One region of the Mesorhizobium sp. M0664 genome, then DNA from elsewhere that is predicted to be linked to it. Evidence: riboswitches for the same ligand, from Rfam matches in the RefSeq annotation. Region 1 holds a riboswitch; the other holds the start of a gene.

Region 1 (15,304 bases):
AGATTGTCGGGAAAGGCTGGACGGACGCCGACACCGGTTTCAACGATCCCGGCCTCGCCAAAGGCCGGATGGAGGGCATAGGCGGTACCCAGAAGCTCCATCATGGAGCGCGCCGTGACCGGTCCGTCGGACCGGCTTTCAATCATCGTCGCACCGATCATGAACTGAGCGTCGGCACGCGGTACCGCATAGAGCGGAAAGCGCGGATGCAGCAACCGGACCGGGCGCGACAGCGAGAAGTCTGGCGTGTTTAGGATCAGCATTTCGCCGCGAACGCCGCGAAGCCTGTCATCGGCGGCTGCCATTCCCGTGCAATCGATCTGACGATCGAAACCGGAAACATGCCGGGCGTCGGTGCCGAAGTGGAATTTGACACCCATGGCTGCGAGCTTGTCATGAAGTGCTGCCATCGCCTGGCGCGGATCGAGATGGCCCTCATCGGGAAAGAGCAATCCGCGGCGAAAGCGGCCGGCTAAGTCGGGTTCCAGGAGCGCAATTTCGTCTTCGTCGACACGCCGATGGCCCGACGTGCGGCTGGCGAGGCGGTCGAGCTCGCCGGCATCACGCGGGGCGGCCACGACAAGTGTTCCGCCCCGTGTCACCTGACCCGGCAGCACCGCATCCCACCAGTCGGCAGCGTCACGTCCAAGGTCCAGCACCGGCTGCTCGGCGCTTTCACGCTCGCACCATGTCGCCAGCATGCCGCCGGCGAACCACGACGCATTGCCTCCAAGGCCATGCCGGATCTCGGCGACCGTGACCGTCGCGCCGCGGGCGGCGAGTTCGAAGGCGGCGGTGAGGCCGGCGACGCCGGCCCCCTTTATCAGCACCTTCATGATGGCTTACCTGGCTGAGGCGTGAGCGGTGCGCCGGTCTCGTCCGCTGGCACGTAGAGATCGCCGCCCTCGCGGTATTTCGCCGCCATCGCCGCCATGCCCTCTTTCTGTGCCTCGGCGCGGATGTCGTGAGAGATACGCATCGAGCAGAATTTCGGTCCGCACATCGAGCAGAAATGCGCCAGCTTGTGCGCCTCCTTGGGCAAGGTCTGGTCGTGGAAGGACCGTGCGGTTTCGGGGTCGAGCGACAGGTTGAACTGGTCCTCCCAGCGGAACTCGAAGCGCGCGCGGGATAGGGCGTCATCCCTGACTTTCGCCGCCGGGTGGCCCTTCGCCAGATCGGCCGCGTGCGCTGCGATCTTGTAGGTGATCACGCCGGTCTTGACGTCATCGCGGTCGGGAAGGCCGAGATGCTCCTTGGGCGTGACGTAGCAGAGCATGGCCGTTCCGAACCAGCCGATCATCGCCGCGCCGATGCCGGAAGTGATGTGGTCGTAGCCCGGCGCGATGTCGGTCGTCAGCGGTCCAAGCGTATAGAACGGCGCCTCGCCACAGACGGCGAGCTGCTTGTCCATGTTCGCCTTGATCTTGTGCATCGGCACGTGGCCGGGCCCCTCGATCATCACCTGGCAATCTTTCGCCCAGGCGATCTGCGTCAGCTCGCCGAGCGTTTCCAGCTCGGCGAATTGCGCCGCGTCGTTGGCATCGGCAATCGAGCCGGGACGAAGGCCGTCGCCGAGCGAGAAGGAGACGTCATAGGTGCGGCAGATGTCGCAGATCTCGGCGAAGTGCTCATAGAGGAAGCTTTCCCGGTGATGGTGCAGGCACCATTTGGCCATGATGGAGCCGCCGCGCGAGACGATACCCGTGACCCGGTCAACGGTCAGCGGGATGTAGTGCAGCCGCACGCCGGCATGGATGGTGAAATAGTCGACGCCCTGTTCGGCCTGTTCGATCAGCGTGTCGCGGTAAACCTCCCAGGTAAGATCCTCGGCAATGCCGCCGACTTTCTCGAGCGCCTGGTAGAGCGGCACCGTGCCGATCGGCACCGGCGAGTTGCGGACGATCCATTCGCGGATGTTGTGGATGTTGCGGCCGGTCGACAGATCCATCACCGTGTCGGCGCCCCAGCGGATCGCCCACACCATCTTTTCGACCTCTTCAGCCATCGACGATGTGACGGCGGAGTTACCGATATTGGCGTTGATCTTGACCAGGAAATTGCGGCCGATGATCATCGGTTCGCTCTCGGGATGATTGATGTTGGCGGGAATGATCGCGCGTCCGCGCGCCACCTCGTGGCGGACGAATTCAGGCGTGACGAAGTCGGGGATCGCCGCGCCGAAGGCCTCGCCGTCGCGCTCAAGCTTGCCGTGCAGGATCTCGCGACCAAGGTTCTCGCGGATGGCGACGAACTCCATTTCGGGCGTGATGATGCCAGCGCGCGCATAGGCAAGCTGTGTCACCGCCTTGCCGGTCTGGGCCCGGAGTGGCCGGTTGCGGACTGGAAATTCCGGTGTTAGGCGCTCGCCTGCCGCAAACCCATTGTCTTCTGGCCGGACGTGGCGGCCGTCATAGGCTTCGACATCGCCGCGCGCGGTGACCCATTCATGGCGAAGCCGTGCAAGGCCGTTTTCGATGCTGGTTTCGACAGTCGGGTCGGTATAGGGGCCGGACGGATCGTAAGCGGTCACCGGCGGCTCGCCTGCCGTCGGATGGACGGAGATTTCGCGCATCGGCACCCTGAGCTGCGGGTGGATGGTACCGGATTTGTGGATTTTGCGTGAGGCAGGCAGCGGTCCCGTCGAGACGGCGGGGGTGAGGGCATTCATCTTGAGGCTCCTTTGCTCGTTGCATTGGAGACCCAGTTCTGTGCCGGAAGGATGAAAAGACGCTTCTGTCGACCTGCCGAAACAGGACCTCGGGCGTAAACTCCCGCAAAGCGCTTGCACCGTCCCTACGCCAGTATGAACTGGATCAGGTTCAACGGGTCACTGCGCCGCGAAAGCCAGCAGTATCTCAGCCCCTTGCCGGGACTCCCCTGGTGAATGCGTGAGGTTGGACGGGACCGCTCCGGTTTGTCAAGCGCGTTCTGGCCGCGGCTGATCGGCGGCCGGTCAGACCGTGCGGAAAAAATCGTGCATGTCTCGGCGACAAGTCAAGCGTCGGAGATGAAGGCAGGGACAAGGGAATCGCAAACCGTCGGACTAAAATCGATCCTGATGATCACACCTTCAATGGGCACCAAAGGTTTGCGCGTAGATCGCCTCGATTCTTCCTGCCTCGTCACTGGTCAGCGCGGCGAATTCCTTCTCGCGCGCGCGGTTCGATAGATGGCCATCATTCTGGTGAAGAAAACGGAAGAGCAGATCGGTCAACCGCTCGGGCATGTCGATAAAGGCGTCCACCTGCTGCCGGAACTGATCGTAGCGCTGCAGAAATGCGGTTTCCTCGGGAAGGTCCCGTTCGATCGTCCGCTGAACGCAAGCATAGAGGAATTCGGCGTGCGGGGTTGCATCGAAGAACCGGTAGAAATCACCGGTGTCATTCAGCACCCGGACGTTGAATTGCGGCGTCGGTTCCCATTCCACCAACGGCAGAAGGCGCTGCGAATAGCTCTCGAGCACGCCCCTGTACTCGTTGATCTGGTCCAGGATCGCGGCCGAGACGGGAAAGACCACTCCCGGCGGATTGAAGCCGCGCATGGCAAGGACGTGGTGGATTAGGTAGCGGTGAATGCGGCCGTTTCCGTCCTCGAACGGGTGAATATAGACAAAGCCGAAGGCGAGGATTGCGGCGGCTACGACTGCATCAAGCTTTTGCGCGGGGCCCTGATCGAACGCCGCCATTCCACCGATTAGCCGCGGCAGGTCCTCGGGCCGAGCGCTGATGTGATGGGGCAAGGGCGTGCCGTTGTCTCGGTCATGCTCACCGACGAAACCTCCTTCTTTTCGGAAGCCAAGTCTTACGAAACGAGCGTCGCCAAGTACAATTCTTTGCAGACGCAGCAGCTCATCGCGATCGATCGGCCAGCGGCCGGCTTCGCCGATGGCGCGGCCCCAGCGCTGGATGCGATCTTGCGGCGGGTGCTCGCCCTCGATCGCATAGCTTGATCGCGAGTCTTTGAGCAAAAGAAAGGCGGCGGTCCGAGCAAGGAGGTCGCGCGGCACGTCCGCTACGATTGCCTCCGCGCGCCGCGGTAGTTCAAGGCCGATGAATTTTTCGAGAATCTTGGTGCGGAACACCAGAGGGCAGAACTCACGCGTGCCGGGGAGATTGTCCCTTACGCGATAGCGCGAAGCGGTCTTGTCGGGTCCGGGCCACTGCAGCTCGGGATCGACAACCGGAATGTATCGTCCGGCCTCCGCGTCCGGCAGATCGATACGCGCGCCCCTCAGCCATTCATATAAAAACCAGATGCGGCGGGCATAACTGCCGGTCGGGCTTTCACGGACCAGCGCCTCGATCGGCGCGGGACCGGTCACTTGGAACAGCCGCTTGAGGACGGCAAGGTCCAGTCCCTCGTACTTGAGCGCAAAGGTCAGGTGGCCTTCGAGGGTAGGATTTGGGGCATGGCGGGGGGTCATGATCCGCCAGCCATCCCGTTCGGTAATGCGATGATGCTCGCCAGTGGCGAACAATCTACGGGGCAAGGGCGCGACGAGCCTGTAGGCTCCGATCAGGGCGCTGTACCCGGCCGGGGTCGCCGTTTCAGGAAGGCGGATTTCCTGAAAAACGGTAACGGGACCTGAAAATTGGTGCTGTTGCACCGCAGGCATGAAACGCGAATCCTTCCATTGAATTTTGGTTTAGTCGGCAAAACCTATGAAAAATGATCCTATCCCATGAAAATTGATGCCACAAGACAAATTTTCCGAAAACCGATTCTAAAACAGTGCTGAGGTCGATCAAGCAAGAACTCCGCCACCGGCTCAAGGAAGCGACTTCAGAACAAAAAGGTGAGTCCAGGAACCGCCATTCGCCCGTCTTAGTCACGAGGCCGGCACGGATGGCCCGCCTTACGTCGAGCCGGATTGCTCGAGCGCGCCGTTCGGGGCTCACTCATAGAGCACTCCGGTGCGCGATCCCGATTTGATAGCCGCGATCACGCTCGCGACTGATCTTGGTGACTGGCGGCGTCGGAGTAGAAAAGTGATGCAGGATCTCGGTGGCGTCGTGTGTGTGTGACCTGAAGTGAGTTCTCTGCGGTATGGGGGGCGGCACGCAGCGCGCGTCTTCTCGGCAAACAGATCGACGAAGCGGCACCGAAGGGAAGTTCCTGGCATTCATTCTCGCCATCGCTGCCCCAATTTGCCGATCGGACTGCCGATCGATCTCGCCCAATACTTTGCGCGCGCAAGGGCCGAAGCCGAACTGGGCGGCACCTGCTCATTCGGGAGCTGACTCATGCTTGGTGCCCGAGAGAGCTGTGCCTGATCGAATGCGTGAAATCGTAGCTCGGAGTGGAGAGGCTGACGCGGTCATCTGTCACCCGCCTTCGGGCTGTAACGGAAAGCGCGACATCGTCTCCAATGCTCGTTCCCCACGTCGAGGGGCCCAGCGGCTTGGCTACGGGGGGGACTGTCAGCTAGTGGCCGCTGGGCCTTGACGACCAGCGACCGTAAGAGGAGGCCCTGTGCTGGCTGACGAAAACTTGCGAGCAAAGCCACGGAAAAGCATCATTCGAACGAACTCTTTCGTCGAGACGAGGAGGGCAGTGAGGCGGTAGCCGCCGCTTTGAAGCTCTCCGGCAGCTGCTACGCTGGTCATTCAGAGGGTCGCAGTTGCGCTTGCGCCGTCATATCAGATAAGTCTAATAAAATAGGCGCCTGGCCATCGAACGCGCCGCGGCGCCCTTGGGTCGGCGCTATTCATCGGGTGGGCATGTCGGGCACGCAAGGGAGGACGAAATGAGACTGGTTCAGTCATTTGCATTTGCTGCTGTGCTGCTTGTTTCGTCTGCATTGTCTGCGGCCGCCCACTCGGCTCGTGAGGACATCGAAGCGGCGTTGGTAAAATTCATGGACGCCTTCAACAGCGGAAACGCAGCAGCGGTAGGTCAAATGTATACCGACGATGCCGCCCTGCTGCCACCCGACGGCAAACGCGTCGATGACCGCAAGGGCGTGGAAGAATTCTGGCAGGGCGCAATCAAGGCCGGGATGAAGAATCTCACCCTGAAGGCGCTGGAAGTGGAAGAGAGCGGGAATCTCGCCTACGAAGTTGGCGCATTTACGCTCGGTGTGCCGAGCAAAGGCGGTGCCCCTTCCACCGTTGCGGGCAAGTACATTGTCGTTTGGAAAAAAGGGGACGACGGGACGTGGCGCCTGCATCGGGACATCTGGAACTTTGGTGCGGCCCAATAGATTCCGCGACCCGTGAGGCCGGCGCGGCTTGCAACAGTTCCAACGAAAGTCCATGGCAATAGTTGATGTGACTGAATTGATTAACAAAATTGAACAGACTTGATGGGTCTGCTCATCGAGTCGGCTCTGGATCTATCGCGCTACCGATCAGGGAGGCGGTAAGATTCGAGCTCAGCAGAACGTCAATTCCGGCTGACCACCACTTGCCGGGACTAGAGCGTTCTCCGGCTCGGCGCGCCGCCGAGGGCTCTTGTTCATTTGGTCGTGGGCAATCCGCGGTTCTCCAAGAACCCGTCCATCTCGTCAAATGCATCTGAGCCGAGACAACTAATTATCATTGGGCAAAGTAGCGGCTCAACGGCTCCAGAAGAAAGCAGCCCCCCGATGCTCGTTCAACATTCGAGCCCGCATCGGGCAAGTCTTTCCACGTCCGGGTACGCGATGCTGCTTCGACCGCCCCTTTCTTCTTGCGGATTTAGGAATTCGAGCTTTTCGGTTGTTCCGATCATCCATTTGGGAAACGACCGATGCCGGCAAGCAAGGTTTTATGGGGCCAGATACTCACCGCCTTTCTGATCGTCGTCGCGACGACATGGGGAGCAACACAGTGGACGGCAGGGCGGCTCGGCTTTCAAAGCCAACTCGGTCCGCCGTGGTTCGAATTGGCTGGACAGCCCGTTTATCCGCCGCCAGCCTTTTTCTGGTGGTGGTTTTTCTACGACGCCTACGCGCCGAAGGTCTTCCTGGAGGGCGCGGCGATTGCGGCGAGCGGAAGCCTCATGGCTATCGTCGCAGCGATCGGGATGTCGCTGTGGCGGGGGCGCGAGGCAAAGGACACCACGACTTACGGCTCGGCGCGCTGGGCGACGCGAGACGAAATCAAGGCCGCTGGGATGATCGGTCAGGATGGGGTGATCCTGGGTATGTTGGGCCGACACTATCTGCGCCACGACGGTCCGGAACACGTGCTATGTTTCGCACCGACCCGAAGCGGCAAAGGCGTCGGCCTGGTGGTGCCGTCACTACTGACCTGGCCGGGTTCGGCAATCGTCCACGACATCAAAGGCGAAAACTGGGAACTGACGGCCGGATGGCGGGCCCGTTTCGGCCAGGTGCTTCTGTTCGACCCGACCAATGCTGGATCAGCAGCCTACAATCCTCTGCTGGAGGTGCGACGGGGCGAGTGGGAAGTTCGAGATGTGCAGAACGTGGCGGATGTCCTGGTCGACCCAGAAGGCACATTGGAACGCCGCAACCACTGGGAGAAGACCAGCCATGCGTTGCTGGTCGGCGCAATACTGCACGTGCTCTATGCGGAGAAAGACAAGACCCTCGCAAGCGTGGCGAACTTCCTTTCCGATCCAGAGCGGCCAATCGAGGCAACGCTGCGCGCCATGATGCTGACGCGGCATTTGGGTGATGCAGGCCCGCATCCCGTCGTTGCGTCGGCTGCTCGGGAACTGCTTAACAAGTCCGAGAACGAGCGTTCCGGCGTGCTCTCGACGGCCATGAGTTTTCTGGGCCTCTACCGCGATCCAGTTGTGGCCAAGGTGACGTCATGCTGTGACTGGCGGATCGCAGACCTTGTCGAGGAGGCACGGCCGACGACGCTTTATCTGGTCGTGCCGCCATCGGACATCAGTCGCACAAAGCCGCTGATCCGACTCGTGCTTAACCAGATCGGCCGCAGGCTCGCCGAAGATCTTCACGCGAAGGATCACCGGCAGCGTCTTTTGATGCTGCTGGACGAGTTTCCCGCGCTTGGCAGGCTCGATTTCTTCGAAAGCGCGCTGGCCTTCATGGCCGGGTATGGCATCAAGTCGTTCCTGATTGCACAATCGCTCAATCAGATCGAGAAGGCCTACGGACCGAACAATTCCATCCTCGACAATTGTCATGTGCGGGTGAGCTTCGCCACGAATGACGAGAGGACGGCCAAGCGCGTCTCAGACTCTCTGGGGACCGCGACCGAGTTGCGCGCCATGAAGAACTATGCGGGGCACAGATTGTCGCCCTGGCTCGGGCATCTGATGGTGTCGCGGCAGGAAACGGCGCGTGCACTGATGACGCCGGGCGAGATCATGCAGCTGCCGCCGACCGAGGCGATCATTATGATCTCGGGCCAGTTCCCAGTCCGTGCGAAGAAGGCACGCTACTTTGCCGACCCGCGTCTTGCCGAGCGCGTCTTGCCGCCACCAAGGACCGGAGGGACAACGCAGAACGCTCGCCCTGACGACTGGACCGACACGACACTTCTTGCTGAGCCGGAAGGCAAATCTCGCAAGCTGAGGCTTGCCAGGGATCAGCAGGACGAGGATCCGGCCAATGGCGGCATTCGCCGCCAGCCCGAGCTTCCCGAACACGAAGACATCGCGCCGGAACGAACGGCACGCTGCGACGATGAGTTCGACCTCGACAGGGACGAGCCCGATGATGACGCCGTTCGTCGCCGCAGTGTCGATCAAGCCATGAGACGCGCAGCTCGTCAGGCCGCCCTTGACCCCAATGATGGCATTGAGCTTTGAGCGCATGAAGAACGCCAAGAAAAGACGTCTGTCTGCCTATCTCGACCCTGACATAATGAGGGCACTGGCGGATTACGCTGGGCGGCGCGAGGTCTCGCTGTCACTGGTCGCCGAGGCTGCGCTCGCGTCGTCCCTGTCGCCGGACGCCGAAGAACGAAAGCAAGCGGCGATCACTCGCCGCCTCGACCAGATCGATCGACGCGTGCAGCGGGTCGAGCGTGACGTCGGAATTGCTATTGAGACGCTAGCATTGTTCGTCCGGTTTTGGCTCAACTCGACTCCAGCCTTGCCGGAATCGGCGCAAGCGGAGGCGCGCGCCAAGGGCTTGCAGCGCTACGACAATTTCGTCGATGCGCTCGGTCGCCGGCTCAGCAAAGGACCAAGGCTCAGGCAGGAAATAGCCGACGATGTCCCGCCAGTGCCGCCAGCGAGCCGATAAGGTGCGTGACGCCAGATTGAAGCGTCTCTCGGGACCGTGATCTTTCCGACGGGTTGGTATCTGCTCGCGCACCGTTCCTAAACGTGCCCACAAAGTTCGGGTGGTGAGCGAGCGGACGTCGTATGTCTGCTTTGCTTCATTCGAGACAACATTAGTCTAATCAGATCAAAACGACTATCGAATCGATTGCGCAAACGTTTCGATGGCACTAGGGTTATTGTATCCGCCAGGACAGAGCGGGTTTAAAGCGCAACATCAGGGAGGAGCGCTTGCGAGTAGCACTCCGTTTGAGCCGCAATGGCAACGATGGTTGAGGTAGCCCTTCGTGCCGGGGTGTCGGTCTCAACGGTGTCACATGTGATCAACCGCACGCGCTTTGTCTCGCCTGCGAAATCGAGAGCCATTAACGAAGCGATTGCTTTGCTTGGATATCAGCCCAATGGGCTGGCGCGTTCCCTCAAGGTCGCTTCAACCAACAGCGTCGGCTTGGCGATTTCGGCGATCTCGAACCCGTATTTCACTGACATCATCTGTGCCGTGGAAGCGGAATGCGCGCGTCTTGGCCTCATGGTTTTCCTTTCCGACACGCAGGACGATCCTGATCGGGAGCTTGCGGTCGTTCGCGCCTTCCATCAACGACGTGTTGACGGCGTTATTTTGGCGCCCTCGGGTGCCCCAGAGCGAGCCACCAATTACCTTGCCGAGAAAATGGTTCCCTGCGTTCTGATCGACCGGTTTGCCGACGAACGATTTGACCAGATCGGCGTTGAGAACCAATCTGCGATGCGCGCTCTTATCGATCACGTCGCATCCTTCGGCCATCAGCGGATTGGGTTCATTGCAGGGCAGCCGGGCCTTGCTACGACTCGCGAACGTATCGATGCGTTCAAGTCAGCTTTGATGGCTAACGGACTTGCCTACGTGTCGGAATATCTGCAGCCAGGGAACGTCGACACGGCGAGCGCTACGGCATCGACCCGCGCGATGTTGTCGTTGCCTTCGCCGCCTACGGCCTTGGTCACCGGCAACAATATGGCGACGATCGGAGCGGTCCGAGCGGTTCGCGAAAAAGGTCTCGAAATACCTCGGGATCTTTCACTTGTCGGCTTTGACGACTTCGAATGGGCGGATTGTTTTGAGCCGCAACTGACCCTTATTGCGCAGCCTTGCGCCGAAATCGGGCGGCAGGCCGCATCGCTGCTTAGCGCCCGAATTGCATCAACGGATACAGAGCCCCGCTCGGTGCGGCTTCAGGCGACGCTGCATGCCCGTCAATCCTGCGGGAGGCCGGCATGAGCGCGCCGCTTCTATCGGTGACAGGGGCCGTGAAACGCTTCGGCGGCGTTCAGGCACTACGCGGTGTCGATTTCGATCTCAAGCCAGGCGAGATCCACGCCCTGCTGGGCGAGAACGGCGCCGGCAAATCGACATTGATGAATCTGCTGTCGGGAGTTTACGCACCCGACGAAGGTACAATCCAGATTGACGGCAAGCCGGTGCGGTTCAACAACCCGCGCGAGGCGCAGACGGCCGGAATTGCGACCATTTTTCAGGAGCTTGATCTCGTTCCAACGCTCGATGTGGCGTCAAACCTCTTCCTTGGCCGCGAATTGATGCGCTCGGGCGGACTGCTCGATGTGGCGGGGATGCGCCGCGAAGCTCGCAAGCGTCTGGAAGCTATCGAACTGGCTATCGATCCCGCTGGGCTAGTCGGCGACCTCTCGATAGGGCAACGCCAGGTCGTTGCGATCGTCAAAGCGTTGTCCTATGCGACGCGGGTCTTGATCATGGACGAGCCGACGGCGGCCTTAACGGTGGGCGAGGTCGAGAGGCTGTTCGACATCATGCGCAAGCTCGCCGCCAGTGGCGTCGGCATCGTCTATATCTCCCACCGTCTGGAGGAAGTGCCGCAGATCGCGGACCGGGTGACGGTGATGCGGGACGGACGTGTAGCCGGCATCACCGATCCGCACACACCGCAGGCCGAACTGGTGCGGCTGCTCGTCGGGCGCCCACTGGACGAACTCTATCCCCAGCGCACCACGGCCGTCGGCCGGGCTCTGCTCAGCCTGCGCAATGCCAGCTTCCGGCTAGCGCGCGAAAGCGCCGGCTGGCAGGCCCCGACAGGGCTTTCACTCGAGGTGCATGAAGGCGAGATCGTCGGGCTGGCCGGCATCATGGGGGCAGGGCGCACCGAGCTCCTGAGCGCGCTTTACGGCACCGGCCTTTCCGGCCAATGGGAGGGCGGCGTGGTCATTTCCGGCCGTCCGATCAAGCTTGATTCGATCAGAGCCGCGCGCCTTGCCGGCATCGCCTTCGTCACCGACGACCGCCGTGGCAGTGGCCTAATGCTGAGGATGGCGGTTGGCCTCAACCTCGTCATGTCGGTGATCCGGCGAATATCGCCGGGCGGACTGATGTCGCCGGGCCGCCAGGCCGAGGCGGTGAAACAATCGTTCGGCCAGTTCGACATTCGGCCGAAGAATCCCGACATCGCGGTCGGCGCGCTGTCCGGCGGCAACCAGCAGAAGGTGGTGCTGGCCAAGGAGATACTTGGCAATCCCCGGCTCTTGCTGCTCGACGAGCCGACGCGCGGCGTCGATGTCGGCGCCAAGGGCGAGATCTATCAGCGGCTGCGGCAGTTGGCTGCACAAGGCCTGGGCATCCTAGTTGCCTCCAGCGAAATGCCGGAGCTGATTGGCCTGTGCGACCGCATCGTGGTGCTGCGCCAGGGGCGCAATGTAGCGGAATTCACCGGTGGCGTTGACGAGCACACCGTGATGGCAGCGGCAAATGGCAGGGAGGCGTGATGTCCGAACAGAAGATTTCGGTTGCGAGCGGTCCGGTGCTAGCCGCACCGGCCGCAAAGCATCGCGATCCACTCGCGCTGATCGTGCGCTTCCAAAGCTTGATCGGCCTGGTGCTGGTGGCGATCGGCGGCGTCATCTTCTCGCCCAGGCGCCATGGCGAGATACTGTTCCTTGCGCCCGACAACATGGCCAACATCGTGCGCGCCGTGTCGGAGACCGGCATTATCGCCATCGGCATGACCTTCGTCATTATCACCGCCGGCATCGACCTTTCGGTGGGGGCAGTGCTTGGTCTCTCCAGCGTCGTCACCGCGACGATGATGATCTCCGGCGGCTTCGGGCTTATCCCGACCATTCTCGCGGTGCTGGTAATGGGCACCGTCTTCGGCGTGATCCAGGGCACCATTTCCAGCCGCTTTCGGCTTGAGCCGTTCATCGTCACGCTCGCCGGCCTGCAGGCGGCGCGGGGTCTCGCGCTGGTCGTTTCCGGCAACCAGTACATTAATATTTCCTATGGCGAGGGGCCCGGCCTGGCGCCACCTGTCTTCGCGGTACTGGGCGAGCGCCTGTTCAACAACACAGTGCCGGTGGCGACCATCGTCTTCATCGTCTTCGCCGCTATTGCTACCCTGGTACTGAATACCACGCGCTTCGGCCGCTATGTCTTTGCCGTCGGCGGCAACGAGCGAGCGGCGCGCATTTCGGGCGTTCCTGTCTCTATGGTCAAGATCTCGGTCTATGCCATTACCGGATTTGCCGCCGCCCTTGCCGGCGTCGTGCATGCGGGTCAGTTCAACTTCGGCAGCGCCAATGACGGTATGGGCTATGAGCTCACGGCCATCGCGGCCGTGGTCATCGGCGGCACCAGCCTGTTCGGCGGCGCCGGCTCGATGGTCGGCACCGTTGCCGGCACCATCATGCTCGGCGCGCTCGCCAACATCCTTCAGCTCAACAACATTACCCCCGCCATGCAGCTGCTCGCGACCGCCGCGATCATCGTTGTGGCGGCAGTGCTTCAATCCCTCGTTCGCCGCCGCGAGGGTTTGGGACGATAGGAGGCCGGCGGCAGCATTTGGAAGACCATGAAACCAAGGTCTGGCCATAGGCCCGACGAGGAGGAGAGCAAGCATGACAACGATGGAAAAAGGATCGAGGCGCGCCCTGCAGGTCGCCTTTCTGGCAGGCTCTTGCCTGTGCATGGCGGGTGCTGCCCAAGCGGCCGACCCGATGGTCAAGGCCTGCGCCAAGGACGGCCAGTTCATCATCGGCTTTTCGCAGGCGAACAATGCCGAGCCCTACCGCCAGCATGTCAATGACGAGCTGACCGCGGCGGTCAAGGATGTGCCGCAGTTCACGCTGCAGATCGCCGACGGCGCCGGCAACGTCAACACGCAGACCTCGCAGGTGGACAACTTCATAACCCAGAAAGTTGATCTGCTGTTGATCTCGCCCTTCGAGGCAGCACCCATAACCCCGGCGGTGAAGCGCGCGATGGATGCCGGCATTCCCGTCATCGAACTAGACCGCAAAACGGTAGGCGACCCCGGCAAGGACTACACCGCCTTCATCGGCGGCGACAATTACAAGATCGCGCTCGAAGCGGGCAAATACACCGCAAAGACCCTGCTCCCGGAAGGCGGCGAGGCGGCGGTGCTTGAAGGGCTGCCGAGTTCGACGCCAGCGGTGGAGCGGCTCAACGGCTTCAAGGACGGTGTGAAGGAGAATGCCAAAATCCAAGTGGTGGCCGAGCAGGCCGCCGACTGGGTGCCCGACAAAGCTCAGACCGCCTTTTCCGCCATGCTGCAAGCGCACCCGGACATCAAGGTGCTCTATGCCTCGAACGACATGATGGCGGCGGGTGCGCTGCTCGCAGCCAAGGGCGCGGGCAAGCAGGTCAAGATCATCGGCACTGATGGCCTGCCGGGTCCGGCCGGCGGCATCGAGGCCGTGGCCAAGGGCGACTGGGCGGCAACCTTCACCTACCCGACCGGCGCCAAGGAAGCGATCGAGATGTCGAAAAAGATCCTGCTTGAGTGTGCTTCGTCGGTGGAGCCGACGGTGACGGTGGACACGACCGCGATCACGCCGGAAAATGCCAAGCAGATGACGGGAAACTGAGGGCAGGGCCGACAGCAGAGTTGATACGACAAGGCCCGGGAGTGGGCCTTGTTGTTTTTGTGAGCGAGCCGGCGTGGTCGTCGTCGGTCAAAACTCCGGCTAGAAAAATCCCGGCGGTCGAAGGACGGCACGCAGTTGAGCGCGTAGGCGGCATCAGCCCGTCTCGCCGCGATTTCAGCTGGATCTTGCAAGCAGCCTTGCCACGGGCTCGTTTCCATTGGTTGGCGCCAGGCACTCGCGGAGAGCGCGAAAAGCGCCTCTATTCCGGAATAAAGCAGTCACGCCGATGACCGCCACCGTCACCGCCGCCGCCCTCTCGAGAAAGACTTCGGCGCTTATGAGGATACCTCGGTCCGCAATCCGGTCTTGATCACCAAAACGGCGGGACGCGCCGTACTGCTGGCCTACGAGGTTTTTGTCCGGCTGTTGAAGCGCGACAGGCGGGTCGAGCTGATAGCGGAGCTCAGCAAGGACGATATCCCTGCGGTCGAAGCCTCCGCATGGAGCCGAGTCTCGACGATCTCACGACGAGCTCTCTGAGCCAAAACCAAAGTCGCACAGGTCTTCCGATATTCCTATCTCTGGCATTGGCACACCGGGAAGGCGCGGAGAAGGCGACAAGGACCGGCCCGCTTGGTGCTGGCGCTGGTCGGCCCCCACAAAGCACGTGGACAATACCAGTCTAGCCCTTCGTCGGCGCCAGATGTTGCTTGCTACCTCGCGGCTAGCCTACCGCAGGTCCAGCTGCAACAGGCCGCTATAATCCTCCGTCGCCAGGAAGAAGCCCTCGTCGATCGCCTTGGCTCTGAAAGCGGGATCGTCGCCGAGGTTGCGAAATTCCGGCTTCAATGTGCCTGATGCATCGAAGTAGCGATCTCGAAAGGTCGCCCGGTCAAGCCCGGCATAGTCTTTACCCTGACCTGCGACCGTGCAGGATTTCAGTTCGGTTTGGTCGGCAGCGTCCGCCGGGAAACTCTTCCTTGCAAAATCCATGGGACCGATGCCTGGAGCAATGCTGCGGGGGAATTGCGTGACGCACCGCTTCGTCGCGTCACCCGCAGCGATCGTCAGATCGAAATAGGGAGGCCTCAGCCCCTTGGTCGCGAGGTAGGCAAAGGCACGAATGCGATTGGCTGCCTTCAACGTATCAAGGTCGGTCGTCTCCAGAATGCCGCCATCGATGGTGAGCTTTCCCGACCCGCCAAGTGCG
Region 2 (15,304 bases), on a different contig from region 1:
TCCAGATCGAATCCCTGCTGAAGCCGCTGGTCGATCTCAAGAATGCCGAGCAGATCACCGGCATCGGCCGCGGCATCGCTTTCCAGCTTGTCGAGCATTTCGGCCTCATCAACCGTCGCGACATCGCCGACGAGATGAAGTCGCTCGACCAGGAAGGCCGCGCGGCGCTTCGCCGTCTCGGAGTGCGCTTCGGCGCCTACCATGTCTTCGTGCCGGCGCTGATCAAACCGGCGCCGGCCGGGCTGATAACGCTGCTGTGGGCGCTGAGAAACGACGGCAAGGACAAGCCCGGCTTCGGCGATGTCGTTCACGCACTGGCCTCCGGCCGCACCTCGGTGGTCATCGATCCGACCTTCGACAAGACCTTCTACAAGCTTGCCGGCTACCGCAATCTTGGCCGGCGTGCTGTACGCGTCGATATTCTCGAACGGCTGGCCGACCTGATCCGGCCGGCGACCAACTGGAAGCCGGGCCTCGGCCCTCGCCCCGACGGCGCCTATGACGGCCAGTCCTTCATGGTGACGCCGCCGATGATGTCGATTCTCGGCGCCACCGCCGACGACATGGAAGAAATCCTGAAGGGACTCGGCTATCGCGCCGATGCCAAACCGGCGGCCGAGGTCAAGGCGCGGATCGAAGCACAGGACAATGCCGCGCGTGAAGCTGCCGCTGCAAAGCAGGCGGCGGAAGAGACTGCGCGCGTCGAGCAGGCGAGGATGGCGGAAGCATCTGCCGCGGCAGAGCCGCCGGCGGAGGCTTCGGAACCTGTGTCGGATGCGGCTCCTGTTGCGGAGGCGGCGGCCGAAGCTGTGACCGAAGCGACGGCAGAGCCTGTCGCGGAAGCTCCAGCCCCTGAAGCTGCGGCAGAAGTCACGCAAGAGACCCGGCCCGCCGCGGAGGCGACTGCTGAAGCGCCTGCGGAACCAGCGGCCGAGCCAAGGGCGGAACTTGGGGCGGAAACTGAGGCTGCGGCACCGGCAGAGCCGCCGGTTTCCGACACTACGGAAGCATCGCCGGCCGAACCTGCAGCGACGGCAGGAGCCATCGCCGGCGAAGCTGCTCCAGAAGCCGAGGAGCCAAAACCCATCCTGTTGTGGCGGCAGGGTCGTTTCGACCAGCGCCCGCGTCATCGCCAGCATGACAACCGCCCCCGGGACAATCATCGGGACAATCGCGCGCGCAGTGGTCAAGCTGCGCCGGACAGCCGCAGCGATGCGCCGACAGATGCCGGCGGGCAAGCGACGCCGGGCGACCGGCCCGCCCGTCAGGGGCGCCACGACCAGCGCGACGGCGCCGGCAAGCCACGCTTCGATCGCAGCAAGTTCAAGCCCAGGCCGCAAGGCGACGCGGCAGATCAGCGCGCCGGCAAGCCGCAAGGTGAACGCCCGGACCGGCGCGAAAACCGGCCCGACTGGAAGGCTGGCCGGCAGGACGGCAAAGGCGGCGCCCAAGGCGCAAAGCCGGCGTTCCAGCCAAAGCCGCGTGAGGAACGCCCGGTCCGCTTCGATCCGGACTCGCCCTTCGCCAAGCTCGCCGCGTTGCGCGACCAGCTGAAGAAGTAAGCTGCTCGTCCAATGGTCACTGATGCCCGCCAGCGCATCGACAAGTGGCTGTTCTTCTCGCGCGCGGTAAAATCGCGCACGCTGGCAGCCAAGCTGGTCGTCGCCGGACGCGTCCGCATCAATCGCGACAAAGCAGCGCAGGCCTCCGATACGGTCCGGCCGGGCGACGTTTTGACCATCACGCTGGAGCGGCGGATCTTCGTCTGGAAAGTCCTTGGCACCGGCGTACGGCGTGGCCCGGCCGAAGAGGCCCCCCTGCTCTACGAGGACATGTCGCCGCCCCCCGCGCCCAAGGGCGAGGCGCTTCCGGATGCGGTGCCGCCGTTGCGCGAGGCCGGCAGCGGTCGCCCGACGAAGAAGGAACGCCGCCAGACCGACCACCTGCTCGGCGACGATTGAGCAAGGTCGAACGCCCGCTTTGCCGGCCTTCCGGAATTCCATTCCGGAAACCGCGGCACCGCTGGCAGGGGCCGCCCTTGCCACCGGCGGACAAAGGCGTTACCTCACCAAAAAAGCCCAACAAAATGGGACGTCCCGGAGCCGACCAATGACCTACGTCGTGACCGACAATTGCATAAAATGCAAATACATGGACTGCATCGAGGTCTGTCCGGTCGACTGCTTCTACGAAGGTGAGAACATGCTCGTCATCCACCCGGACGAGTGCATCGATTGCGGTGTCTGCGAACCGGAATGCCCGGCCGACGCGATCAAGCCCGACACCGAGTCGGGCCTCGACAAATGGCTGCAGATCAACACCGAATATGCCGACAAATGGCCCAACATCACCGCCAAGAAGGAGCCGCCGGCCGACGCTAAGAATTTCGATGGCGAAACTGGCAAGTTCGAGAAATATTTCTCCCCCGAGCCCGGCGAAGGCGACTGACGAGCCTGCCGGCTGCGGCGGCCTGACGCCGCGTAACAGCCGTGATACATTAACCGCCTTGACAGGCGGCGACGGCGCGTGGCCTTCGCGCGTGCAGCAAAACCTTGATTCTTCCGACTTTTTGTGTTATATCAACCAAACATGCCGGTGACACAACGTCGATTTATGGCGCAAACGCCCCAAATCACTGAAAGGTGAATTTCTCAATCCGGACCAGAGCGATCTGGGGCAGGCGGTCGCAATGTTGCGATTTGCCGGTCCTGGCCTTTCCGGTGAGTTCATCGTTGTGTGGCTGAGGACCGGTCACCCCGGTCGCACGAGTTCGGGCCGGCACGATGCCGGTACCACAACAAGGAGTTCAGGGCGTAATGGCAACGATCACCCCGCAGAAGAAGTCCACCGCAGCGCGCCACGGTTTCAAGACCGGCGAGTACATCGTTTATCCGGCGCATGGTGTCGGCCAGATCGTCTCGATCGACGAGCAGGAAGTCGCGGGCCACAAGCTGGAGCTGTTCGTCATCGACTTCCAGAAGGACAAGATGCGCCTCAAGGTGCCGGTCGCCAAGGCGACCTCGATCGGCATGCGCAAGCTGTCGGAAGAGGATTATGTCGAGCGCGCGCTGAAGGTCGTGCAGGGCCGCGCCCGCGTCAAGCGCACCATGTGGTCACGCCGTGCCCAGGAATATGATGCCAAGATCAACTCCGGCGATCTGATCTCGATCTCGGAAGTGGTGCGCGACCTTTACCGCGCCGATAACCAGCCGGAGCAGTCCTATTCCGAGCGCCAGCTCTACGAGGCGGCCCTCGACCGCATGGCCCGCGAGATCGCGGCCGTCAACCGCATGTCGGAGACCGAAGCGGTCCGCCTCATCGAGGTGAACCTCAACAAGGGCCCGAAGCGCGGCGCCAAGGCCGACAACGAGGAAGCCGAGCAGGAAGAAGCTGCCTGAGCCTTTTCGCCCAGGAAACATGGAAAACCCGGCCTCGCGCCGGGTTTTTTGTCTTAGCTGACCGGCGACGCGCATATCTAACCTTCGCCGCCCTCCCTTTCCGCCTCGTGCTTCAGCGTGGCGATGAACCGCTTGGTCCGCTGGCGTTCCGGGTTGCTGAACAGCACCGCGGCCGGGCCTTGTTCGACGATGTTGCCGGCATCGAGGAACACCACTTCCCGCGCGATCTTGGAGGCGAGCCGCAGGTCATGCGTCGCCATCACCATGGTCGTGCCCTCGCTGGCGAGCTTGCCGAGCACGTCAACCACCTCCTGCGCCAGTTCCGGATCGAGTGCCGAGGTCGGCTCATCGCAGAGCAGGACCTTCGGCGAAGGCGCCAGCGCCCGGGCAATCGCCACGCGCTGCTGCTGGCCGCCCGACAGGGTCGCCGGCCAGGCATCGGCCTTGTGCGCCATGCCGACTTTTTCGAGCAGGGCCAGCGCCCGTTCGCGCGCCCTCTCCTTGGGCCATTTCAGCACCGTCACCAGCCCCTCCATGATGTTCTCGATCGCAGTACGATGCGGAAACAGCTGGAAATTCTGGAACACCATGCCGGTCTGCAGCCGCAGCCGCTGGATATCCCTGGTCGAGACCCTGCCGCCGGGATGGAATTCGAGTGCATCGTCGCCGATCCGTACCGTGCCTGAAGTCGGCAGCTCGAGCAGGTTGATGCAGCGCAAAAGCGTGCTCTTCCCTCCGCCCGACGGCCCGACAAGCGCCGTAACGCTGCCTTCCTCGATCGTGACGGTGACGCCCTTCAGCACCAAATTGTCGCCGAAACGCTTTTCGATGTTGGTGAGGCCGATCATGCGCGCGCCTCCAGGAAGCCGCCATAACGGTTGAGCCGCGTTTCCAGCCGCGCCTGCAAGGCCGACAGCACGGAGCTCATGATCAGATAGAGGGCCGCTGCCTCGACATAGAGGATCAGCGGCTCATAGGTGGTGGCGACGATGCGCTGCGCTGCCTGGAACATCTCCGGCACGGTGATGGCGGCGGCGAGCGAAGTGTCCTTGACCAGCGAGATGAAGGTGTTGGACAGCGGCGGCACGGCGACGCGCCCCGCCTGTGGAAGAATGGTGCGCCGCATTGCCTGGGCCCAGGTCATGCCGATCGAATAGGCCGCTTCCCACTGACCCTTCGGCACCGAACCGATGACGGCGCGGATGATTTCCGACGAATAAGCACCGATGTTCAAGGTGAAGCCGATCAGTGCTGCCGGAAAGGCGTCGAGCAGGATGCCGACCGATGGCAGGCCGTAGAAGATAAGGAACAGTTGCACGAGAAGCGGCGTGCCGCGGAATATCCAGACGTAGAAGCGGACCACGGCGACCAGCGGTTTGGGACCGAACAGCCGGACAAGCGCCACAACCAAGCCTAGGACAAGACCGAATGCAAACGACAGCAGCGTCAGCGGCACGGTGAAGATCAGTGCAGCCCATAGCAGCGTAGGCAGGGATTCCAGCATCAATTGCAGCCAGTGCGGCACGAAGGCTCCTCCTTGCCAGATTGCCGTCGCTCATATCACGCGAAAGCGGCGGGCCGTCAAAAGACAGCTCGCCGCGATATGAACGACGCGGGCCGGCGTTCGGCCCACACGAGAAAGCCGTTTTACTTCGAAACGTCCTGGCCGAAATAGGTGTCGGCGATTTTCTTGTAGGTGCCGTCGGCCTTGATGTCGGCCAGCGCCTTATTGATGGCGGCCACCAGTTCCGGATCGCCCTTGCGCACGATGACGCCGGAATAGTCGGCGTTTTCTTCCTGGGCGGCAATCTTCACATTGGCGTCGGGCTTGTGCTTCTTGAAGTCGAGGAAGGACAGGCTGTCGTTGATGGTGGCGTCGGCGCGGCCCGTAAGAAGCAACTGGATCGACTGGTCGAAGCCGTCGGTGCCGACGAGTTCGGCGCCGTTGGTTTCAGCCAGCTTGCCGAAGTTCGAAGTCAGCGATTGCGCCGCCTTCTTGCCCTTGAGATCGGCGAAGCTCTTGATATCGGTGTTGTCGCCGCGCACGATCAGCACCGCCTTGGAGGCGATGTAGGGATCCGAAAAGTCATATTTGGCCTTGCGCGCCTCGGTGATGCCGACCTCGTTGATGACGGCATCGTAGCGGTTGGCATCGAGACCGGCGATCAGCCCGTCCCATTTGCCTTCGAGGAACTGGGCTTTGACGCCGAGGCGCTCGGCGATGGCCCGCGCGATCTCGACGTCGAAGCCGACCAGCGCGCCGGAAGCATCATGATAGGTGAAGGGCGCATAGGTTCCTTCTGTGCCGACCTTGAAGACGCCGGACTGCTTGATCTGGTCGAGATTGGCGCCGGCGTGACCGGCGGCGATGGCCAGAACCTGCAGCGTTCCGGCGATGATGAGCGATTTGAGCCATTTCATTTTTCTGTGATCCGTCCTTGGCCGTATCCGGCGTCATTGCGAGTGCCGGAAAATGACAGATGCGCGATGCCAGAATAAGAAACTGAATTTCAAAAATCTCCCGCCCTTGAAATCCAATTCTCAACCAGCATCTCCCGGCGCCATCCGGCTGAGTCAAGGCCGGCGGCGAATCGCCTGGAACAGCGCAATCGACATGACAGTCCGGGGGAACATTCCCCCGCATGGCACGTTCTTCGCTGTTGTAGGGCGCGGCGCCGCCATTTCAACCATCGGCGCCAACTCACGATTCGATCGCACCGCAACGCCTGGAGCAGGAGCGCGGCATGATGGAAGACAGTGCAGGACGGACCATGGTTCGCGCGGCGATGAAAGCCCCTTATCTGGAACGTGACGAAGAGCATCTCCTGGCGCTGCGCTGGAAGGAAAACAATGACCAGCACGCGCTGCACCGCATCACCGTCGCGCATATGCGGCTGGTCATTTCCATGGCGTCGCGGTTTCGCCACTACGGCCTTCCGCTGGGCGACCTGATCCAGGAAGGCCATGTCGGGCTGCTGGAGGCCGCGGCCCGTTTCGAGCCCGAGCGCGAGGTGCGGTTCTCGACCTACGCGACTTGGTGGATTCGCGCCTCGATGCAGGACTATATCCTGCGCAACTGGTCGATCGTGCGCGGCGGCACCAGCTCGGCGCAAAAGGCGCTGTTCTTCAACCTGCGGCGTCTGCGCGCCCGCCTGGCAAACGGCGCCGAGCAGACGTCGAATGCCACGCTCTACCGCGAAGTGTCGGCGGCTCTCGGGGTATCGGAGGCCGATGTGGCGATGATGGATTCCCGCCTTTCGGCGCCGGACAGCTCGCTCAACACACCGCTAGCCGACGATGCGGGCGCAACCGAGCGGATGGAGTTCCTGGTTTCGGATGACCCGCTGCCCGATGAGGTCGTCGGCGATACGATCGACGTCGAACGCCGCTCGGTGTGGCTGAAGACGGCACTCGGCGCTCTCAATGCGCGCGAGCTCAGGATTATCGAGGAACGCCGGCTGAGCGACGAGGGCGCGACGCTCGAAGCGCTCGGCGAGACGCTCGGCATCTCCAAGGAACGTGTCCGGCAGATCGAGGCGCGCGCCATGGAAAAGCTCAAGGCGGCGCTGGTAAAGCAGAATCCGGAATTTCTCGCAGCCTGAATCGCGTCGCCTGCTATTTGTCGGTGACGATCTTGACCTTGTCGCCGGCCGAAACCGCGGCACCCGGCGACAGCGCGTTGAGCACCCTGAACAAATCCAGCTTGCGGTCGACGCCGACCATCTGCGCGGCCAGGGAGCCCATTGTCTGGCCGGGCTGCACCGTGACGATGCGGATACGCAGCGGCTTCAACGCCGCCTTCTCGGCAGCACTCAGGATGCGGAACGAGCCGCTGACCGAGCGCGCCACCGTGCTCAGCGAGGTGCTGGCCGACGGTGCAGCAGTCAGCAAGCGGTAGACCTGGCCGCCGGCGCGGATCACCGCAATGTCGAATTGCCAGCCATCGGCGCCGGCATGCGCGGTTGCCGCTTCGTTGCCGTTGATCGTCTCCTGGCGCACGCTGCTGTCGTCGAGGCCGGCAACCCAACCGCTGCGGATGTAGTCGGTCAGCGAGCGGTTCTTGTCGATCGAAACGCCGTCGAAGCGGATCGCCATGTCGCCCGGGCCGGTCGCCGTCACCGCCGCCGCCGAATTGTCGATGACGAAACCGTTGGGCACCGAGAACGACACGCCGAGGCCAGGGTGCAGGAAGGTTTCGCCGCGCACGTAGCCTTCCTCCGGCGTGTCGCCGTAAAGCAGCCCGTCTACGCCGGCAAGAAATGAATCGCGGTCGCGCGACCCGACACCGGGCGCGCCGAACTGGCGGGCGTGGCGCTGCGCGAGATCGATTCGCTGCGGCGTGTTGGGGTGCGTCGCCAGGAAGTCGAGGCTGGCGTCGGTGGCGCCGCTGATCGAGCGGAAATCGGTATAGGCCGACATCGACTGCAGGAAGCGGCCGGCGGCGTAGGGATCGAAACCGGCTTCGCCGATCGACTTGATGCCGATGGCGTCCGCCTCCAGCTCCTGATTGCGCGAGAACTGGGCCAGCCTCAGCTTGCCGCGGATCAGCGCCGCCTTGGCCGTCGGGTTGTCGCCGAGCACGTCCGAAACGACCTTGGTCGCCAACCCCTCTTCGGCTTCCAGCTGCTGGCGCTGCAGGCCGTGGTTGGCGGTAACGTGGCCCATCTCATGCGCGATGACGGCGGCAAGCTCGGCGGAATCGTTGGCCAACGCAAGCAGGCCGCGGGTGATGTAGAGATAGCCGCCCGGCAGCGCGAAGGCATTGACGTTGGGCGAGTTGAGGATGGTGATGCGGTAGGTCTGGGTTGGGTTGGCCGACACCACGGTCAGTCTGCCGACGACCTTGGCCACCATGCGCTCGAGCTTGGGGTCGGAATACTCGCCGCCATAGGTGGCGAGGATGCGCGGGTGCTGCGCCTTCGCCAGTTGGGCGAGCTTGCTGTTGGCGGCGACATTGTCGACCGTGATCGGCTTGTCGGAGGGCTGGAAGCCCGATTCCTGCACGTCGGGAGGCGTGAACATCTGGCAGCTTGCCAGCGCCACGGCAAGACCGGCCAGCGCCAGAAAGCGCGCCAGCGGTTTCACCCTCCGATTGTCGATGCCGGTCGGCAGATCGGCTTCCTTTCAAGTCCTGGCACGTGACCGCGAAAATCGGGCGCGATTTCCGAAAAGCATCACGCGCAAAGTCAAGTGCTATGGCGTCCTTCGTGCGTCCGACGGATACGAGACAGCAACGGCAAATCACGCTCTAGGCCGGACCAGCTCCTGGCGGACCTAGCCACACTACCTCGATCATGGCAAGCAAGCGCCGCTTCGCCTTCCGCCGGTTTGACCATAAATTATGTCCGCTTCCGGGCAACATCTCGTGATCCAGCCGCAAACGGACCCGAGCCGATATAGCGTCGGAATGCCTCCGGTCCAGCCCCGACGAAAAAATCGGCGGCGGTGCCGGTCGCGGCAACCGTGCCACCATCCAGGAAAACCATGTTTTGGCCGATACGGCGCGCATCGTCCGGCTGGTGCGTGACGAATAGTACCGTCATGCGCTGCTCCGAATGAACGTCGGCTACCAGATCGAGCATGTCATCGCGCAGTGCCGGTCCGAGCGAAGCGAACGGCTCGTCGAGCAACAGCACCGGCCGGTCGCGCACCAGGACCCGGGCGAGCGCGACGCGCTGCCGCTCGCCGCCGGAGAGTTCGCGCGGCAGCCGGCTTTCCTTGCCGGCAAGACCGACGCGCCTCAGCGCTGCGGCGATTGCGGCGCGGTCAGCCTCGCTCAGCCTGAGCGAAGGCGAGCGGCCGAGCCCGACATTCTGCTCGACCGACAGATGGGCAAACAGGTTGTTTTCCTGGAACACCATCGATACCGGCCGCGCTGATGGCGGCGCAGTGCTGACGTCGGCGCCGCCGATCAGCACGCGGCCCGACCGCGGCGTCTCGAAACCGGCCACCAGATTGAGCAGCGTCGACTTTCCCGAACCGCTCGGCCCCATGATGGCGGTGATTTCCGACACCGGGAAATCGACATCGAATATAAGCGGCGTTTCACCATAGCTGAACGAGACATTATCGAGCCGCACGGCCGCGCCTTTTTCCACCGAAATGGACCGTTCCGGGCTTATCGGCATCATGATTTCTCCCTCCTTCCCAGCCAGTCCGCGGCCAACACCAGCGCCAGGCAGACAAGGCCGAGCAGCAGCGCCAGGCCGGCGGCATCCTCGGTGCGGTAACTGCCCATGCGCGCCAGCAACAGATAGGGCAAGGTCTGCACGGAATCGCTGCCGAACAGCGCAATGACGCCGAGATCGCCGAGCGACAGCGCCATGGCGAACGCGAAGCCGGTGGCGAGCGGCCGCCGCAGCGACGGCCAATCGACCAGCCGCAACCGGTTCCAGCCCGAGATGCCAAGCTGTGCGCAGAGCCGTTCGTGGCGTTCGCTCGCCGCGTCATAGGCAGGGCGGATGGCGCGGATGGCGAACGGCATCGCCATCACCGCATTGACCGCAACGACGATGACAGGGGCGATCGCAAAGACATCGCCGACGGTGCGCAGGAGCAAGAACCAGCCGGCACCGATGACGATGGGCGGCACCACCAGGACGAACCCCGCACCGGTGTCGGCCAGGTGTTCGAGCAGCGTCCTCCTGCCGCTCCGCCGGGTGAGCGCCAGCGCCCGGCGCGCCATCACCAGCGACAGCGACAACGCCACAGAGAGCAGCGCCGACAGGAGGGAGAGCACGGCACTGGTCGCCGTCGCTTGCCGCACCGCGCTCTCGCCGGCCAGGCGGCCGAGATCGGCGCCAAGCCCGGCTGCCAGCGTGGCCGCCATCGGCCCGGCGACAAACAGCAGTGCGAGCCCGATCGCCAGCGCGTTCAGCACGGTCTCGGCCGCACCGGCTGAAAAATACCGGCGCGGCGCCACCGGCAGATTGGCGTCGCCGGTCATATTGGCGCCAAGCCGCGTCAGTGCCAGCACGACGACGAAGGTCAGGGCAATCTGCAGCAGGGTCAGCGTCACAGCCCGCGCCGGGTCGAAGTCGAAACGCAGCGCCTGGTAGATGGCAACCTCGAGCGTCGTCGCGCGCGGCCCGCCGCCGAGCGTAAGCACGATGGTGAAGGAGGTGATGCACAGCATGAAAACGAGCCCGGCAACGCCCGGCAAGGCCGCACGCAGCGGCGGCCATTCGATCAGCCGGAAGGCCGGCGCAGCACCCATGCCAAGCTGGCTCGCCAGCCGCCATTGGTTAGCCGGCACGGTCTGCAACGCCTCCAGGAACAGCCGCGTCGCCAGCGGCAGGTTGAAGAAGACATGCGCAACGAGTATGCCCGACAGGCCATAGATGCCGGGCCAGCTCTGGCCGCCTAGCGCGCCCAGCGTGCCGGCAAAATAGCCGGCGCGGCCATAGAGCGCCAAGACACCGAGTGCGGCAACAATGGCCGGCAGCGCCAGTGGCACGGCGAAAAGCTGGAGGATGAAGCCTCGCCCGAAAAAACGCGGATGCCGCGACAGGGCGCGCGCGACGAACAGCGCCGGTGCAACGGAGAGCAGGGTCGACAGCAGACCCTGCCAGAGCGTGAAACGGACGACGCGCAAGAGATAGGAATCGAAAGCGGAGGCGGCGCCGGACAGGTCGCGTGTGGCTTCGACGACGAGCCCGGCGAATGCACCGCCGATCAGCAGCGCGATGGCGGCGAGCGCGACGATGCCGGCAGTGACGCGGGGATCGGCCGGATGACGCGTAGGCATGTCGCGCTACCCGACACTACGACAGGCGTAGATCGAAGGAAATACCTGGCAAAGGCCGAGCCCACCCCTCTCTGGCCTGCCGGCCATCTCCCCCTCAAGGGGGGAGATTGCGCACTCAGCCGCCTTCGCCAATCTCACAAGTGGCAGGACGAGGAGAGGCGACAAAGCTGCCGATCTCCCCCTTGAGGGCAGGGCTATCGCATTTGGATTCTTACGAAGTTGGACCCCCACCCTAACCCTCCCCACAAGGGGGAGGGAACGCTGCCGCATGCCCTTACTTCCCCTTTTGGCGCCGAAAGGCAGACAATTTGCCGAGGTCAGTGCCAACGGAAGTCTCCCTCCCCCTTGTGGGGAGGGGTTAGGGGTGGGGGTACGTCGTAGAGCGAAAGCCTCGGCGTTCCATCTGCGATAGCCGTGCCCTTGAGGGGGAGATGGCCGGCAGGCCGGAGGGGGGTGGCTTGGCGCAAACATCCGACGAGGCTTGAGCCCTACCTGCTCATCGCCGCAAGCCACTCATCGACCCAGGCCTTGCGGTTGGCCGCGACGTCTTCCGGGCTGAACAGCAAGGTCTTGGTCGGCTTGACCAGCTTGTCGAACGCCGGGTTGAGCGGCTTGTCGGTTTTGCCGGCCGGGAACATCCAGTTGGTTTCGGGAATGACATCCTGGAATTTCGGTCCGGTCATGAAGGCAATGAACTTTTCCGCCAGCGGGTTCTTCGCGCCCTTGGTGGTGATCCCCGCAACCTCGATCTGCAGATATTCGCCCTCCTCGAAGGACGCCGCCTGGTAGCGCTCGGTGTTTTCGGCGACCATGTGGTAGGCCGGCGAGGTCGTGTAGGACAGCACCATCGGCGCCTCGCCCTTGGTGAACAGGCCGTAGGCCTCGCTCCAGCCCGGCGTTACCGTCAGCACCTTCGCCTTGAGTTTGGCCCAGGCTTCCGGCGCCTTGTCGCCATAGACCGACTTGACCCACAGCAGCAGGCCAAGGCCCGGCGTCGAGGTGCGCGGATCCTGGATGACGATCTTCTCTCCGGCATCGCCCTCGACCAATTCCCTGAGGCTCTTCGGCGGGCTCTTCAGTTTTTCGGTGTCGTAGACGACGGCGAAATAGCCATAGTCGAACGGCACGAAAATATCGTCGCTCCAGCCGCCCGGTACATTGACGCCCGAGACGGCGCCGTGCGGCGAAAACAGGCCGGTTGCCTTGGCGTCGGCGGTTAAGTTGGTATCGAGGCCAAGTACGATATCGGCCTTGGTCGCGGCGCCTTCCAGCTTCACACGGTTGAGCAGCGCCACGCCGTCGGCGACCGAGACGAATTCGACGACGCAGCTGCATTCGACCTCGAAGGCCTTCTTCACCGCCGGTCCCGGACCCCAATCGGCGGTGAAGCTTTCATAGGTATAGACCGTCAGTCTATCCTGTGCCGATGCCTGCCCCGGCAGGGCGACCGCGGATGCCGCAAGCAGGACAATTGAGACAAGAGAGTGGAAAAAACTGCGCATCGGCGCCTCCTTCGTTCGCGTTGAAAGGAATTGAGGCGTCGGGCTGTCCGAAACGTCTAATCCCTCCGCCGGTACAAACCGGATCAGGTTCAGCGGGTTGGCAGTCTTGCCTCTCAGCCGGTCCGCGAAAATCGCGTCCGGCACCCCGTTAGAGCGTTGCGACACATAGGCCCGGCCGAAGTGCTGCGCAAGCGGAAGTTTGCCGGGCATCCAAAGCCCAGCCTTCCGTTTCGTCTGCCGTTTCATCTTCCGTTTCCGGGGCAGGGCTGGTAAGGGCCACGAGATATGAGCACATTCACCATCCTGCTTGGCGGCGATCTCATCCGCACACCGCTGCTCGACCGCCAGGTCGAAGGCTCGCGCGTCATCGCCGCCGACGCCGGCATCGGTCATGCCCGCATGCTGGGCCTGAGGCCGGAACTCTGGGTCGGCGATTTCGATTCCGTGCCTGCCGAGTTGCCGGAGGATCTGGCCGCCGTGCCACGGCAGGTATTTCCTGCCGAAAAAGACAAGACCGACGGTGAACTCGCTATCGCCGCCGCGCTCGAACGCGGTGCGACAAGCCTTGTGCTCGCAGGCGCCTTCGGCGGCAAACGTACCGACCACATCTTCCTGCATCTGGCGCTGAGCGTCCGGCTGGCGGAAGGCGGAACGGAAGTGCTTTTGACCAGCGGCGCACAGGAAGGCATTCCTTTGCTGCCTGGAAAGACTGGCTTCGACTATGCCGACGGCACGCTGTTTTCGGTGCTCGGCTTCTCCGATCTCGCCGGCCTGACAGTCACCGGCGCCAAATGGCCGCTCGACCATGTCGAGGTTGCGTTCGGCTCGTCGCTGACCATTTCCAACGAGGTCAGGGGCCGGCTGGAAATCGCGCTGGCCAGCGGCCGGGCGCTGCTGCTCGCGCATCCCTACCCTCTTCCGGAAAGCTGAGCCCAGAAAGCTGATATGGCGCCGCCGCTTCTCAATCTCGACGGGATAAAGCTGACCTTTGGCGGCACGCCGTTGCTCGACGGTGCCGCCCTGACGGCCTCGGCTGGCGACAAGATCGCCCTGGTCGGCCGCAACGGCTCTGGTAAGTCGACGCTCCTCAAGATCGCCGCCGGGCTGATCGAACCGCAGGATGGCGAAGTCTTCCGCCAGCCCTCGGCAACCGTGCGCTACTTGCCGCAAATGCCCGACATGGACGGTTTTGCGACCGTCCGCGCCTATGTCGAGGCGGGGCTCGGGCCCGCCGACGATCCCTACCGCGCCACCTATCTGATGGAGCATCTCGGCCTGACCGGCGAGGAACGGCCGAACGACCTTTCCGGCGGCGAGGCGCGGCGCGCCGCCCTCGCCCGCGTCATGGCGCCGGAGCCCGACATTCTCCTCCTCGATGAGCCGACCAATCATCTTGACCTTTCGGTCATCGAATGGCTGGAGGAGGAGCTTGCCCGCACCTCCTCGGCACTGGTCGTCATCTCGCATGACCGCCGTTTTCTCGAGCGCGTGTCACGCGCCACAATCTGGCTCGACCGCGGCCAGACCCGCCGTCTCGACAAGGGCTTTGGCTATTTCGAGGAATGGCGCGACACGGTGCTGGAGGAGGAAGAGCGCGAGCAGCACAAGCTCGGTCGCCAGATCGTGCGCGAGGAGCACTGGCTGCGCTATGGCGTGACAGCGCGGCGCAAGCGCAACATGCGCCGGCTCGGTGAGTTGCAGACCATGCGCCAGCGCTTTCGTGGTCATCGCGGCGCCGAGGGTGCGGCGACGATGACAGCCAGCGACGCCGCCGAATCCGGCAAGCTGGTGATCGAAGCCAAGAACATCGAGAAGACCTTTGGCGATCTGACCGTGGTCAAGGGATTCTCGACCCGAATCCAGCGCGGCGATCGCGTCGGTCTGGTCGGGCCGAACGGCGCCGGCAAGACGACGCTGTTGAAGATGCTGACCGGCGAATTGAAGCCGGACGCGGGCACGGTGCGGCTCGGCACAAATCTGGAGATCGCCACGCTCGACCAGAAGCGCGAAGCCGTCGACCCGCAGGAGACATTGGCGCAGTATCTCACCGACGGGCGCGGCGAGAACCTCGTCATCAATGGCGAGCAGCGCCACGTCGTCTCTTACATGAAAGACTTCCTGTTCAAGCCGGAACAGGCGCGCACGCCGGTGCGCGAGCTTTCGGGCGGCGAGCGGGCGCGGCTGATCCTCGCCCGCGTTTTGGCGCGGCCGGCAAACCTGCTTGTGCTCGACGAGCCGACCAACGACCTCGACATGGAGACGCTGGAGCTGCTGCAGGAATTGGTCGCCGGCTTTGCCGGCACGGTGATCCTGGTCAGCCACGATCGCGATTTCCTCGACCGCACCGTGACCAGCATCATCGCGCCGGATGGTGACGGCCGCTGGATCGAATATGCCGGCGGCTATTCCGACATGCTGGCGCAGCGCGGCGGCACCAGACTGGACGACCGCAAGGCGCGACCAAAGGCCGAGACGGGCGACGCGACGGCGGCAAGCAGGAACGAAGCGGCCGCACCGAAGGGCCCGGCCAAGAAACTGTCGTTCAAGCAGAAATTCGCGCTGGAATCGCTGCCCAAGAAGATCGAGGCGGTGTCGGCCTCGATCTCGCGGCTGGAGAACAACATCGCCGATCCGGCCTATTACGAGCGCGATCCGGC

The links. Region 1 has a riboswitch for thiamine pyrophosphate ahead of thiC (phosphomethylpyrimidine synthase ThiC). Riboswitches for the same ligand answer to the same signal wherever they lie in the genome.
Region 2: linked by a shared signal. The riboswitch ahead of thiB (thiamine ABC transporter substrate binding subunit) and the one ahead of thiC (phosphomethylpyrimidine synthase ThiC) in region 1 are both predicted to bind thiamine pyrophosphate.

The regions. Positions count from the first base shown of each region.
Region 1 covers NZ_JAMYPW010000002.1:23,736-39,039, reverse strand. Annotated here, with positions in the region: gene thiO (glycine oxidase ThiO) at 1-836, opposite strand, end outside; gene thiC (phosphomethylpyrimidine synthase ThiC) at 833-2,668, opposite strand; TPP riboswitch at 2,773-2,889, opposite strand; gene NKI39_RS02890 (Fic family protein) at 3,071-4,615, opposite strand; gene NKI39_RS02885 (YybH family protein) at 5,747-6,202, shown strand; gene NKI39_RS02880 (conjugal transfer protein TraG) at 6,730-8,727, shown strand; gene NKI39_RS02875 (CopG family transcriptional regulator) at 8,711-9,166, shown strand; gene NKI39_RS02870 (LacI family DNA-binding transcriptional regulator) at 9,464-10,462, shown strand; gene NKI39_RS02865 (sugar ABC transporter ATP-binding protein) at 10,459-11,976, shown strand; gene NKI39_RS02860 (ABC transporter permease) at 11,976-13,031, shown strand; gene NKI39_RS02855 (substrate-binding domain-containing protein) at 13,105-14,094, shown strand; gene NKI39_RS02850 (hypothetical protein) at 14,461-14,634, shown strand; gene NKI39_RS02845 (hypothetical protein) at 14,824-15,304, opposite strand, start outside.
Region 2 covers NZ_JAMYPW010000004.1:79,608-94,911, reverse strand. Annotated here, with positions in the region: gene NKI39_RS08160 (helicase-related protein) at 1-1,562, shown strand, start outside; gene NKI39_RS08155 (RNA-binding S4 domain-containing protein) at 1,575-1,961, shown strand; gene fdxA (ferredoxin FdxA) at 2,110-2,448, shown strand; gene NKI39_RS08145 (CarD family transcriptional regulator) at 2,817-3,398, shown strand; gene NKI39_RS08140 (amino acid ABC transporter ATP-binding protein) at 3,476-4,246, opposite strand; gene NKI39_RS08135 (ABC transporter permease subunit) at 4,243-4,923, opposite strand; gene NKI39_RS08130 (amino acid ABC transporter substrate-binding protein) at 5,046-5,819, opposite strand; gene NKI39_RS08125 (RNA polymerase factor sigma-32) at 6,143-7,000, shown strand; gene NKI39_RS08120 (M48 family metalloprotease) at 7,014-8,483, opposite strand; gene thiQ (thiamine ABC transporter ATP-binding protein) at 8,738-9,529, opposite strand; gene thiP (thiamine/thiamine pyrophosphate ABC transporter permease) at 9,526-11,145, opposite strand; gene thiB (thiamine ABC transporter substrate binding subunit) at 11,634-12,647, opposite strand; TPP riboswitch at 12,691-12,805, opposite strand; gene NKI39_RS08100 (thiamine diphosphokinase) at 12,933-13,577, shown strand; gene NKI39_RS08095 (ABC-F family ATP-binding cassette domain-containing protein) at 13,593-15,304, shown strand, end outside.